3 regions of the Cellulomonas jepli genome follow, and region 1 is predicted to be linked to each of the others. Evidence: predicted binding sites of a transcription regulator. Region 1 holds the regulator's gene; each other region holds the start of a gene.
What was found. The regulator HrcA, encoded in region 1, represses chaperone genes, less so after heat shock. The targets are predictions, from matches to a motif close to TTNGCACTCGNNNNNNNCGAGTGCNAA.

Region 1 (3,270 bases):
CGTCGAGCGTGTCGAGCACGAGCACCGTGCCGAGCGCGGCCGCCGTCATCGGGACCGGGAGGTTGCAGTGCAGGTCGTCGCCGTTGCGCATGAACGTCTCGTGCTTGCGCTCGCGCACCTCGAGGTACACGTCGCCCGCGGGACCGCCGGCCGGGCCGACCTCGCCCTGGCCCGTGAGCTTGATGCGCGTCCCGGTGTCGACGCCCGCGGGGACGTCGACGCTCAGGGTCCGGCGCGAGCGCACCCGCCCCTCGCCCGAGCACTCGGTGCACGGCTCGGGGATGACGGTCCCGAAGCCGTGGCACGCGGCGCACGGCTGGGAGGTCATGACCTGGCCGAGGAACGAGCGCGCGACCCGCTGCACGCTGCCCCGCCCGCCGCAGACCTCGCACGTGCGCGGCGACGTCCCCGGGCGGCAGCACGTGCCCGAGCACGTGGGGCACACGACCGCGGTGTCGACCGGCACGTCGCGGTGCACGCCGAACGTCGTCTCCGCGAGGTCGAGGTCGAGGCGCACGAGCGCGTCCTGCCCGCGACGCGCGCGCGGGATCGGGCCGCGCTGGGCACCCGCACCCGCCGCCGCCCCGAAGAACGTCTCGAAGATGTCCTGGAAGCCGAAGCCGCCGCCCATGCCGCCGCCCGGCGACGCCGGGTCCGCGCCCAGGTCGTACATCCGGCGCTTCTCCGGGTTGGACAGCACCTCGTAGGCGCGCGAGACGTCCTTGAAGCGCTCGTCGGAGGCCCCCTCCGTCCCGGCGACGTCCGGGTGGTGCTCGCGCGCGAGGCGCCGGTAGGCCTTCTTGATCTGCTCCGGGCTCGCGTCGCGCGGCACGCCGAGGATCTCGTAGTAGTCGCTCACTGAACTCTCTCTGTGCTGGGGGGAACGCAGGGGGGAGGCGTCATCCGGCGAGGATCCGGGACAGGTACCGCGCGACCGCGCGGACCGAGGCCATCGTCGCCGGGTAGTCCATGCGCAGCGGCCCGATCGAGCCGATCCGGGCCACCGCCGTGCCGTCGTCGCGCGCGCCGCTGTAGCCGCTCGTCACGAAGCTCGTCTCGAGCAGGCCCTCGTGCTGGGTCTCGCGCCCGATGCGCACCGCGACCCCGCCCGAGTCCTCGGCCATCTCGCTGAGCAGCCGCAGCAGCACGACCTGCTCCTCGAGCGCCTCGAGCACCGGGCCGATGGTGTGCGTGAAGTCCGAGCCGGTGCCGCGCGCGAGGTTCGCGGTCCCGGCGAGCACGATGCGCTCCTCGATCTCCTGCCGCAACGTCTCCTCGACGACCGCGACGACCGAGCGCACGAGCGGCACGTCGTGCGGGGCGAACGCGTCGGGGAGCGCGGCGAGCACCCCGTCGAGCTCGGGCAGGCGCCGGCCCGCGGCCGCGACGTTGAGCCGCGTCCGGAGCTGGGCGACGACGCCCTCCTCGACGTCCGCGGCGAGCTCGAGCGTGCGCTGCTCGACGCGGCCGTTGTCCGTGATGATGACGACGAGCAGGCGCCGGTCGCCGACGGGCACGAGCTCGAGGTGACGCAGCGCCGAGCGCCGCAGCGACGGGTACTGCACGACGGCGACCTGCTGCGTGAGCTGCGCGAGCAGCCGCACGGAGCGGTCGACGACGTCGTCGAGGTCGACGGCGTCCTCGAGGAACGACTGGATCGCGCGCTTCTCGGGCGCGGACAGCGGCTTGACGGTCGAGAGGCGGTCGACGAACAGCCGGTAGCCCTTGTCGGTCGGGACGCGGCCCGCGGACGTGTGCGGCTGGGCGATGTAGCCGCCCTCCTCGAGAGCCGCCATGTCGTTGCGGATCGTCGCGGGCGAGACGCCGAGCGAGTGGCGCTCGACGAGCGCGCGGGAGCCGACCGGCTCCTTGGTCTGCACGTAGTCCTCGACGATCGCGCGCAGCACGTCGAGCTTGCGGTCCTCGCTCATCGCACCTCCTGGCCGTCGGACCTGTGGCGTGCCCGGCGCGTCGGCCGCCGGACGGCGCCCACGGGACGGGGCGGACCGGCGCAGGCGTAGCACTCAGGCATCGAGAGTGCCAATTCTACCTGGCGGACGGCGCTGCCTCGCGGCGGGCAGGGCGCACGTGACGCGTGCCACGGCCCGGCGTCCCGGTCGCTGCGGGCCCGACCGGCGCGTCGGCTCCCGCCCCGGGGGTCCACGGATCCCGTGGGCGCGCTCTCGCGGCTCGGCGAGGCGTCCGCTCAGGCGGCGGGGACCCGCTGCACGAGGTGGTCGACGAGGTCGCCGACGTCGACCGTCCCCAGCACGATGCCGCTCGCCTCGACGCACACGACCGGCGCCCCGCGCCAGATCACCGAGCGGGCCGTCGCGCGCCGGAGCACCTCGAGCGGCGCCGCGGACGGTGTCACGACGAGCGCGGGCGCGAGGTGCGTCCCCCCGGACGGGTCGCGGACGACGACGCTCGCGGGACGGTTGCGCGCGTCGAGCACGACGGCACCCGGCGCCGCGCCGGTCGCGTGGCGGGCCATCGTCGCGGGCAGCACCTGCGCGACCCGGACGAGGCCGACGACGTGCTCGCCGCGGTCGGTGCTCGCCGCGGTCGCGCGCACGAACGCGGTCATGTCGTCGTCCATCCCCGTCCACCCCGACGCGGGCCGACCCAGCGCGTAGCCCTGCACGAGCGGCACCCCGAGGTGGATGAGGGCCGCGAGCTCCTCGCGCGTCTCGACGCCCTCGGCGACGAGCCAGGCGTCCATCTCCCCCGCGAGGTCGCCCAGCATCCGCACCGTGGCGCGCTGCACCGGGTCGGCGTGCACCCCCGTGATGAGCGCGCGGTCGAGCTTGACGATGTCGGGCCGCACGCGCAGGAGCTGCGTGAGCCCGGAGTGCCCGGTGCCGGCGTCGTCGATCGCGACGAGCCCGCCGAGCGCCCGCACCTCGGCGAGCACGTCGCCGAGCGCCTCGTCGTCGTGCGCCGCGACGTGCTCGGTCAGCTCGACCACGACGCCGTCGAGCCGGCCCCGCTCGAACAGCGCACCGCGCACGACCGGCTCGGCCATGAGGTGCGGCTCGACGTTGATCGAGCAGAAGCCGTCGACGACGCCGCGCTCGCGCAGCGCGTGCATCGAGCGCAGCACGATCGCGGTGAGCAGCGCGTCGACCCCGCGCCGCCGCGCGGCCGCGAACCACACGTCCGGGCTCGCCGCCGGCGGACCGTCGAAGCGCGAGAGCAGCTCGTACCCGCCGACCCGCGCGTGCGTCACGTCGATGATCGGCTGCGCGACGAGCCGCACGCCCTCCCCTG
Region 2 (3,270 bases), on a different contig from region 1:
CCCGGGCCGTCCGGCCGACAGGAGCCACGTGGTACGGGAGTCGCGCGGAGACCGTCTCCCGGTACGGCACGTCGCTGGACCAGCGCAGCGTCCCCAGGATCGGCGTCGCGCCGGTGCAGGTCAGCTCGTAGTCGAGCGCGAGGCCCGACAGCCGACCGTCCGCGTCGTGCTCGACGTCGAGGACGTCCATCGTCCCGTCGCCCGTCTCGTCGCACCAGCCGGAGAGCTGGAGCCCCGGGGTCTGGGAGGTCGCCGCCGCTCTCGTCGACCGAGGGCCGACGACGAGCCTCGGGCTGTCTAGCGGCGCCGCCACCACGAGCGTCACGGGCGATCCGCCCTCCGCCGCCCTGACCTCGATCGTCAGCGTGTCCCGCCCCACGTCGCCGGGAGTCGCGTCGAAGAGTTCGGGTGAGGACACCAGCAGGCGACCGGGGAAGTGGATGCCCCGGCGGGAGGACACGCTGAGCACGTCGCCAGCCGACCCGGGAGCCGCGGCAGCCGGGAGGACGAAGCCGCACACGGCGACGGACAGGGCCAGGAGAGCCGCGAGAGCGCCTCGTGAGCGGGGGGGCATGACGCAGAGCGTAGGGCTATGACCGCGGTCACGGACGCCGTTTCCCGCACCGTTCACCTGGGCGGCCCTCGTCGGTCGCGGGGGGCCCGGACGCATCCCGTCCCGGCCCCCGGTCACCATCGCGCGCGGACCTCCGCGGACCTCCGCGGGCCGCTGCCGTGGCGGTCAGCTCGTCGTGGACCCGGCGGGCTCGCCGGACTGCGTGATCGCAGCCGCCTGGGACGCGGCGTGCTGCACCTCGATGCGGCGCGGCTTCGCCTCCTCGGCGACGGGGATCGTCAGGGACAGCACGCCGTCGGCGTACGTGGCCTCGATCTTGTCCAGCGCGAGGCCGCGACCCACGGTCAGCTGGCGCACGTACGTGCCGGACGGACGCTCCTGCACGAGCCACTGCACGCCCTCGGCACCCTGGTGGGTGCGCTGCGCGCGGATCGTCAGCGTCTGGTCCTCGACGTTCACGTCGATGGTGCCCGGGTCGGCACCCGGGAGGTCGGCGTGGAGCACGTAGTGGTCCCCCGACCGGAACAGGTCGAGCGGCATGGACGCTGCGGCGCGTGCGGAGCCGAACACCTGACCGACGAGCCGGTCCATCTCCTGGAACGGGTCGAATCGCGTAGCCACGACCATCACCTCCTCGCGGCGAGGCACCGGACCGTCCGACGCCTCGGTACGGGCCCCCTCCGGAACCGTCCGGCGGGGACTGGCTACGTCTCTTTTTTAGCACTCTCCCCCTGCGAGTGCCAACCCCTGCGCAGCCTCCGATCCGCTGGACGCAGGACGCCGACGCCCGGTCTCCGCCGTCGTCCTTCGCGGTGCGAGAGGTCGCTGCACGCCGTCGTCCGGCCTGCTCGCCCGCACGGGGCTAGCCTCGTTCGCAGGAGGCGGCCGGGGGGACCGCCACCGGAGCGGGAGGTCGGGATGGACGTGACCGGCACGGGCGGCGACGACCTCGCCGTCGAGATCGACGCCATCGCCCGCGCGCACCAGGACGACGCGCACCTCGAGGACGCCTGCGCCCGCCTGGTCCACCTGCTGCGCCAGCACGTGCACATGGAGGTCGGCTGGACGAGCGAGTTCGTCGGGACCGAGCAGGTGTTCCGCATCGTCGACGTCGAGCCCGGGCACCAGGGCCCCGCCGTCGGGACCCGTACCTCGCTCAACGACGCGTACTGCTCGCGCGTGCTCAACGGGACGATGCCCGCGCTCATCCCGAACGCCCGCGACGTGCCGGCGGCCACCTGGCTCGACGTGACCCTGGCGCTGCACATCGGCTCCTACCTCGGCGTCCCGCTGCACGCACCCGACGGGACCCCCAACGGCATGCTGTGCCTGATCAGCAGCGGCGTCGCCCCGCAGCTCGACGAGCACGCGCTCACCACCGCACGCCTCGTCGCCCAGGTCGTCGACGACCTGCACCACCGCGCGCTCGGCGAGGGCGCGGCACGCCGCGAGCGGGCCGCGCTGCACACGCACGTCACGGCCCTCTGCTCGGGGCTCGGCCGGCACGCCGTCTACCAGCCCATCGTGGAGCTGACCACGGGCGTGGCCGTCGCCGCGGAGGCGCTCACCCGCTTCGAGGCGTCCGACCGCGCGCCGGCCGGCTGGTTCGCCGCGGCGCACAGCGTCGGGCTGGGCCGCGAGCTCGAGGTCGCGTCCGCCCGGTGCGCGCTCGACGCGCTGCGCACGCCCGGGGCGGTCCCGCCGGGCTGCGCGATCGCCGTGAACCTCTCCCCCGACCTCGTCGTCGGCGCGCTCGACGAGCTCCTCGACGACGTCGACGTGTCGCGCGTCGTGCTCGAGCTCACCGAGTACGCCCCGGTCGCGGACTACGACGCGCTCGAGCGGGCCCTCGCGCCGCACCGTGCCGCCGGGCTGCGCCTCGCCGTCGACGACACGGGCGCCGGGTACGCGAGCCTCACGCACGTGCTCCGCCTCCGGCCCGACCTCGTCAAGGTCGACATGCAGCTCGTGCGCGGCGTCGACAGCGACCCCGTCCGGCAGGCCCTCGTCGGGGCGCTCGCCCGGTTCTGCGCCGTCGCCGGCGCGCTCGTGGTCGCGGAGGGGGTCGAGACCGAGGACGAGCTCGTCTCGCTGCTGGACCTGGGGGTCGGCCTCGGGCAGGGGTTCTACCTCGAGAAGCCGTGCCGCGAGCCGCGGTGGGCCGGCCTGCCGCACCGCGCGACGGCGGTGGCGTCCGGCGGCGGCTGAGGCGTTCCGCCGGGGCCGCGCGCGGGCGGCCGAGCGGTGCCGCCGGGACCGCCGCGGCGCGCTGGAGGTTCGCCGCCGCGGCCCGCGTCCGGCGCCGGCCGGTCAGTCCGTCACGTACTGGGCGGCGAGCGCCTCGACGATCCGGACGTCGCCGTCGAGCCACGGGACCGTCGTCCACTGCCCGAGGGGGAGCCACTGCAGTGCGTCGTGCTCGACGAGGGGCTCGGGGATCCCGTCGACCACCTCGGCCATCCACAGCCGCATGACGTAGGTGTCGGTGAGGCGCCACGCGCCGCCGTCCGGTCCGACGAGCTCGTGCCCCAGGCCGACGCGGACGCCCAGCTCCTCGCGCAGCTCACGGTGCAGGGCCTCCTCGGGGCTCTCCCCCGGGTCGACCTTGCCGCCGGGGAACTCCCAGCGACCGGCGAGGCTCGCGGGCGCGGACCGGCGGGCGGCGAGCAGCTCCCGGGGGGAGTCGAGGTCGTCGA
Region 3 (3,270 bases), on a different contig from region 1:
TGAGCGCGACGCCACCACCGGCGACGATGCCCTCCTCGACGGCGGCCTTCGCGTTGCGGACGGCGTCCTCGATGCGGTGCTTGCGCTCCTTGAGCTCGACCTCGGTCGCCGCGCCGGCCTTGATGACGGCCACGCCGCCGGCCAGCTTCGCGAGGCGCTCCTGGAGCTTCTCGCGGTCGTAGTCCGAGTCCGAGTTCTCGATCTCGGCGCGGATCTGGGCCACGCGGCCCGCGATCTGCGACGCGTCGCCCGCACCCTCGACGATCGTGGTCTCGTCCTTCGTCACGACGATCTTGCGCGCCGTGCCGAGGACCTCGAGGCCCACCGTGTCGAGCTTGAGGCCGACGGTCTCCGAGACGACCTGACCGCCCGTGAGGATGGCCATGTCCTGCAGCATCGCCTTGCGGCGGTCGCCGAAGCCGGGCGCCTTGACGGCGATCGACTTGAACGTGCCGCGGATCTTGTTGACGACGAGCGTGGCCAGGGCCTCGCCCTCGACGTCCTCGGCGACGATGAACAGCGGCTTGCCGGACTGGATGACCTTCTCCAGCAGCGGCAGCAGGTCCTTGACGTTCGAGATCTTCGACTCGACGAGCAGCACGTAGGCGTCCTCGAGGACCGCCTCCTGGCGCTCGGGGTCCGTGACCATGTACGCCGACAGGTAGCCCTTGTCGAAGCGCATGCCCTCGGTCAGCTCGAGCTCGAGGCCCAGCGCGCTGGACTCCTCGACCGTGATGACGCCTTCCTTGCCGACCTTGTCGAGCGCCTCGGCGATGAGCTCGCCGATCGCCGTGTCGCCGGCCGAGATCGAGGCGGTCGCGGCGATCTGCTCCTTCGTCTCGACCTCCTTGGCCTGCGAGAGGAGCTGGGCCGTGACGGCCTCGACGGCGGCCTCGATGCCCTTCTTCAGGGCGATCGGGTTGGCGCCGGCGGCGACGTTGCGCAGACCCTCGCGCACGAGCGCCTGGGCGAGCACGGTGGCGGTCGTGGTGCCGTCACCCGCGACGTCGTCGGTCTTCTTGGCGACCTCCTTGACGAGCTCGGCACCGATCTTCTCGAACGGGTCCTCGAGCTCGATCTCCTTGGCGATGGAGACGCCGTCGTTCGTGATCGTGGGGGCACCCCACTTCTTGTCGAGGACGACGTTGCGGCCCTTCGGGCCGAGCGTGACCTTGACGGTGTCGGCGAGGACGTTGAGTCCGCGCTCGATACCGCGACGGGCCTCCTCGTTGAAGGCAATGATCTTGGCCATGGGGCGGTGATCCTTCACTGTGCTCGTGGGTGGCCGCTCGGTGCCCGCGACGGACGGACCACCTCCCGCGGTCATGTCCCGCGCGTGGTGGACCTCACCGGTCGGCCGGTTGATCCTGTCACTCTCCACCGGAGAGTGCTAAGTCAATGGTTAGCACTCGACCCCCGAGAGTGCAAGACGCGGTCCGCCCGCACGACGCCGCCTCAGGGCGTGTAGTCCGCCTCCAGGACGACCGCGATGCCGTCCGCCGCCTCGGTCGCGGACGGCAGCACCTTCGTGATCCCGAGCGCCTGGGCGACGGCGTCGGCCGTCGGGCGCTGCGCCTCGACGGCGTAGAAGACGGTGGTGCCGTCGACGCCGGCGCCGGTGTGGTTGCCGGTGTCGACGTTGGTGAACCCGGCGGACGTGAGCGTCTCCGCGGTCTCGCCCGCGAGGCCCGCGACCTTGGCCGCGTTGAACACCGTGACCGCAGCCCCGAGGTCCGGGGCGGGGGCGACCGGCTCGGTCGGCGGCGGCTCGACGGCGGCGTCGCCCTCGGCCGGGTCGGTGGCCTCGCCCCCCTCCTCCGCGGCGGCGTCGCCCTCACCCTCGGCCGCGCCGTCACCGGCGTCGTCCCCCGCGGTCGTGCCGCTGCCGAGGCCGGCGGGCAGCGTGACGTCCGAGTTCGCGAGGTAGAGCAGGACACCCGCACCGAGCCCCGCGAACACGACGAGGACGATCGCGAACGGCAGCAGCGCCCGCCACCGTGAGCGGGGAGCACGGTGCACGCCGCGGGGGCCGTCGAGGTCCTCCGCAGCGTCGAACTCGTCCTCGGGGTACGGGTAGCTGCCCTTGCTCACGGCGGACAGGCTAACGGCTGCGACTGGGCGCGACGGCCGGTTGACCCGCGTGCCGCTCGAAAGGTGCGATCAGCACCCGCTCGGCAGCGCAGGCCCGGAGGCGTGCGTCAGGCGTCGCTGCCGAGACGGCGGGCCGTGCGCGCGCGCTGGCGCGTCGAGCGCATCCGCCGCAGGCGCTTGATGAGCATGGGGTCGTGCGCGAGGGCGTCCGGGGAGTCGATCAGGCTGTTGAGCACCTGGTAGTACCGCGTCGCCGACATGTCGAACAGCTCGCGGATCGCCTGCTCCTTGGCGCCCGCGTACTTCCACCACTGGCGCTCGAACGCGAGGACCTGCTGGTCGCGCTCGGAGAGACCGGCAGCGCCGGCGTCGGCCTCGAGGGGGGCCGTCTCGGGGGCGTCCTGCGTCGAGGAGCCGGTGAGCATGGCGGCGTCCATGGCGTCCTCCTGGGGGCTCGGGCTCCGGCGCGGGGAGGGCTCGGGGCGGGCTGGGGGTGCTGCGCGAACCACGCCATCGTAGGCGCGAATGACACGCGTGTCATTCAGCAGGCGGCCGCACGGAGCACCCGGCGCCGGCCTTCACCCGCCCTCGGCGCACGCTCGGTACCCTCGCCCCCGTGAACCCCGCTCCCCTGGACCAGCTCGTCGCACCGGACTGGGCGCAGGCCCTCGCCCCCGTGGAGCCGCAGCTCCGCGCCGCCGGCGACTTCCTGCGCGCCGAGGTCGCCGCCGGGCGAGGCTACCTGCCCGACGGGGGCTCGGTGCTGCGCGCGTTCCAGCGCCCGCTCGCGGACGTGCGCGTGCTCGTCGTCGGGCAGGACCCGTACCCCACGCCCGGTCACGCGATGGGGCTGTCGTTCTCCGTGCAGCCCGACGTGCGGCCCGTGCCGCGCTCGCTCGCGAACATCTTCGCCGAGCTCGTCGCCGACACCGGCGTCACGCCCCCGACGTCCGGGGACCTCTCTCCGTGGGCGGACCAGGGCGTCATGCTGCTCAACCGGGTCCTGACCGTCCGCCCGGGCGCGCCCGCGTCGCACCGCGGCAAGGGGTGGGAGGCCGTGACCGACCGGGCCATCGAGGCGCTCGTCGAGCGCGGCGGGCCGCTCGTCGCGGTGCTGTGGGGGCGCGACGCGCAGTCCTTGCGCGGCGCCCTCGGCAGCGTCCCCCGCGTCGAGAGCGT

Region 2: AB6N24_RS13560 (Hsp20/alpha crystallin family protein) is a predicted target of HrcA. The motif match lies at 1,292-1,318, and genes of this name have one in related genera.
Region 3: groL (chaperonin GroEL) is a predicted target of HrcA. The motif match lies at 1,403-1,429, and genes of this name have one in related genera.

What each region holds. Positions count from the first base shown of each region.
Region 1 is NZ_JBFTER010000011.1:57,022-60,291, forward strand. It holds gene dnaJ (molecular chaperone DnaJ) at 1-859, opposite strand, end outside; gene hrcA (heat-inducible transcriptional repressor HrcA) at 900-1,931, opposite strand; gene AB6N24_RS04535 (EAL domain-containing protein) at 2,207-3,270, opposite strand, start outside.
Region 2 is NZ_JBFTER010000054.1:18,578-21,847, reverse strand. It holds gene AB6N24_RS13565 (hypothetical protein) at 1-574, opposite strand, end outside; gene AB6N24_RS13560 (Hsp20/alpha crystallin family protein) at 740-1,195, opposite strand; gene AB6N24_RS13555 (sensor domain-containing phosphodiesterase) at 1,493-2,782, shown strand; gene AB6N24_RS13550 ((deoxy)nucleoside triphosphate pyrophosphohydrolase) at 2,885-3,270, opposite strand, start outside.
Region 3 is NZ_JBFTER010000015.1:40,811-44,080, forward strand. It holds gene groL (chaperonin GroEL) at 1-1,252, opposite strand, end outside; gene AB6N24_RS05720 (LytR C-terminal domain-containing protein) at 1,456-2,091, opposite strand; gene napA (nucleoid-associated protein NapA) at 2,199-2,528, opposite strand; gene AB6N24_RS05730 (uracil-DNA glycosylase) at 2,708-3,270, shown strand, end outside.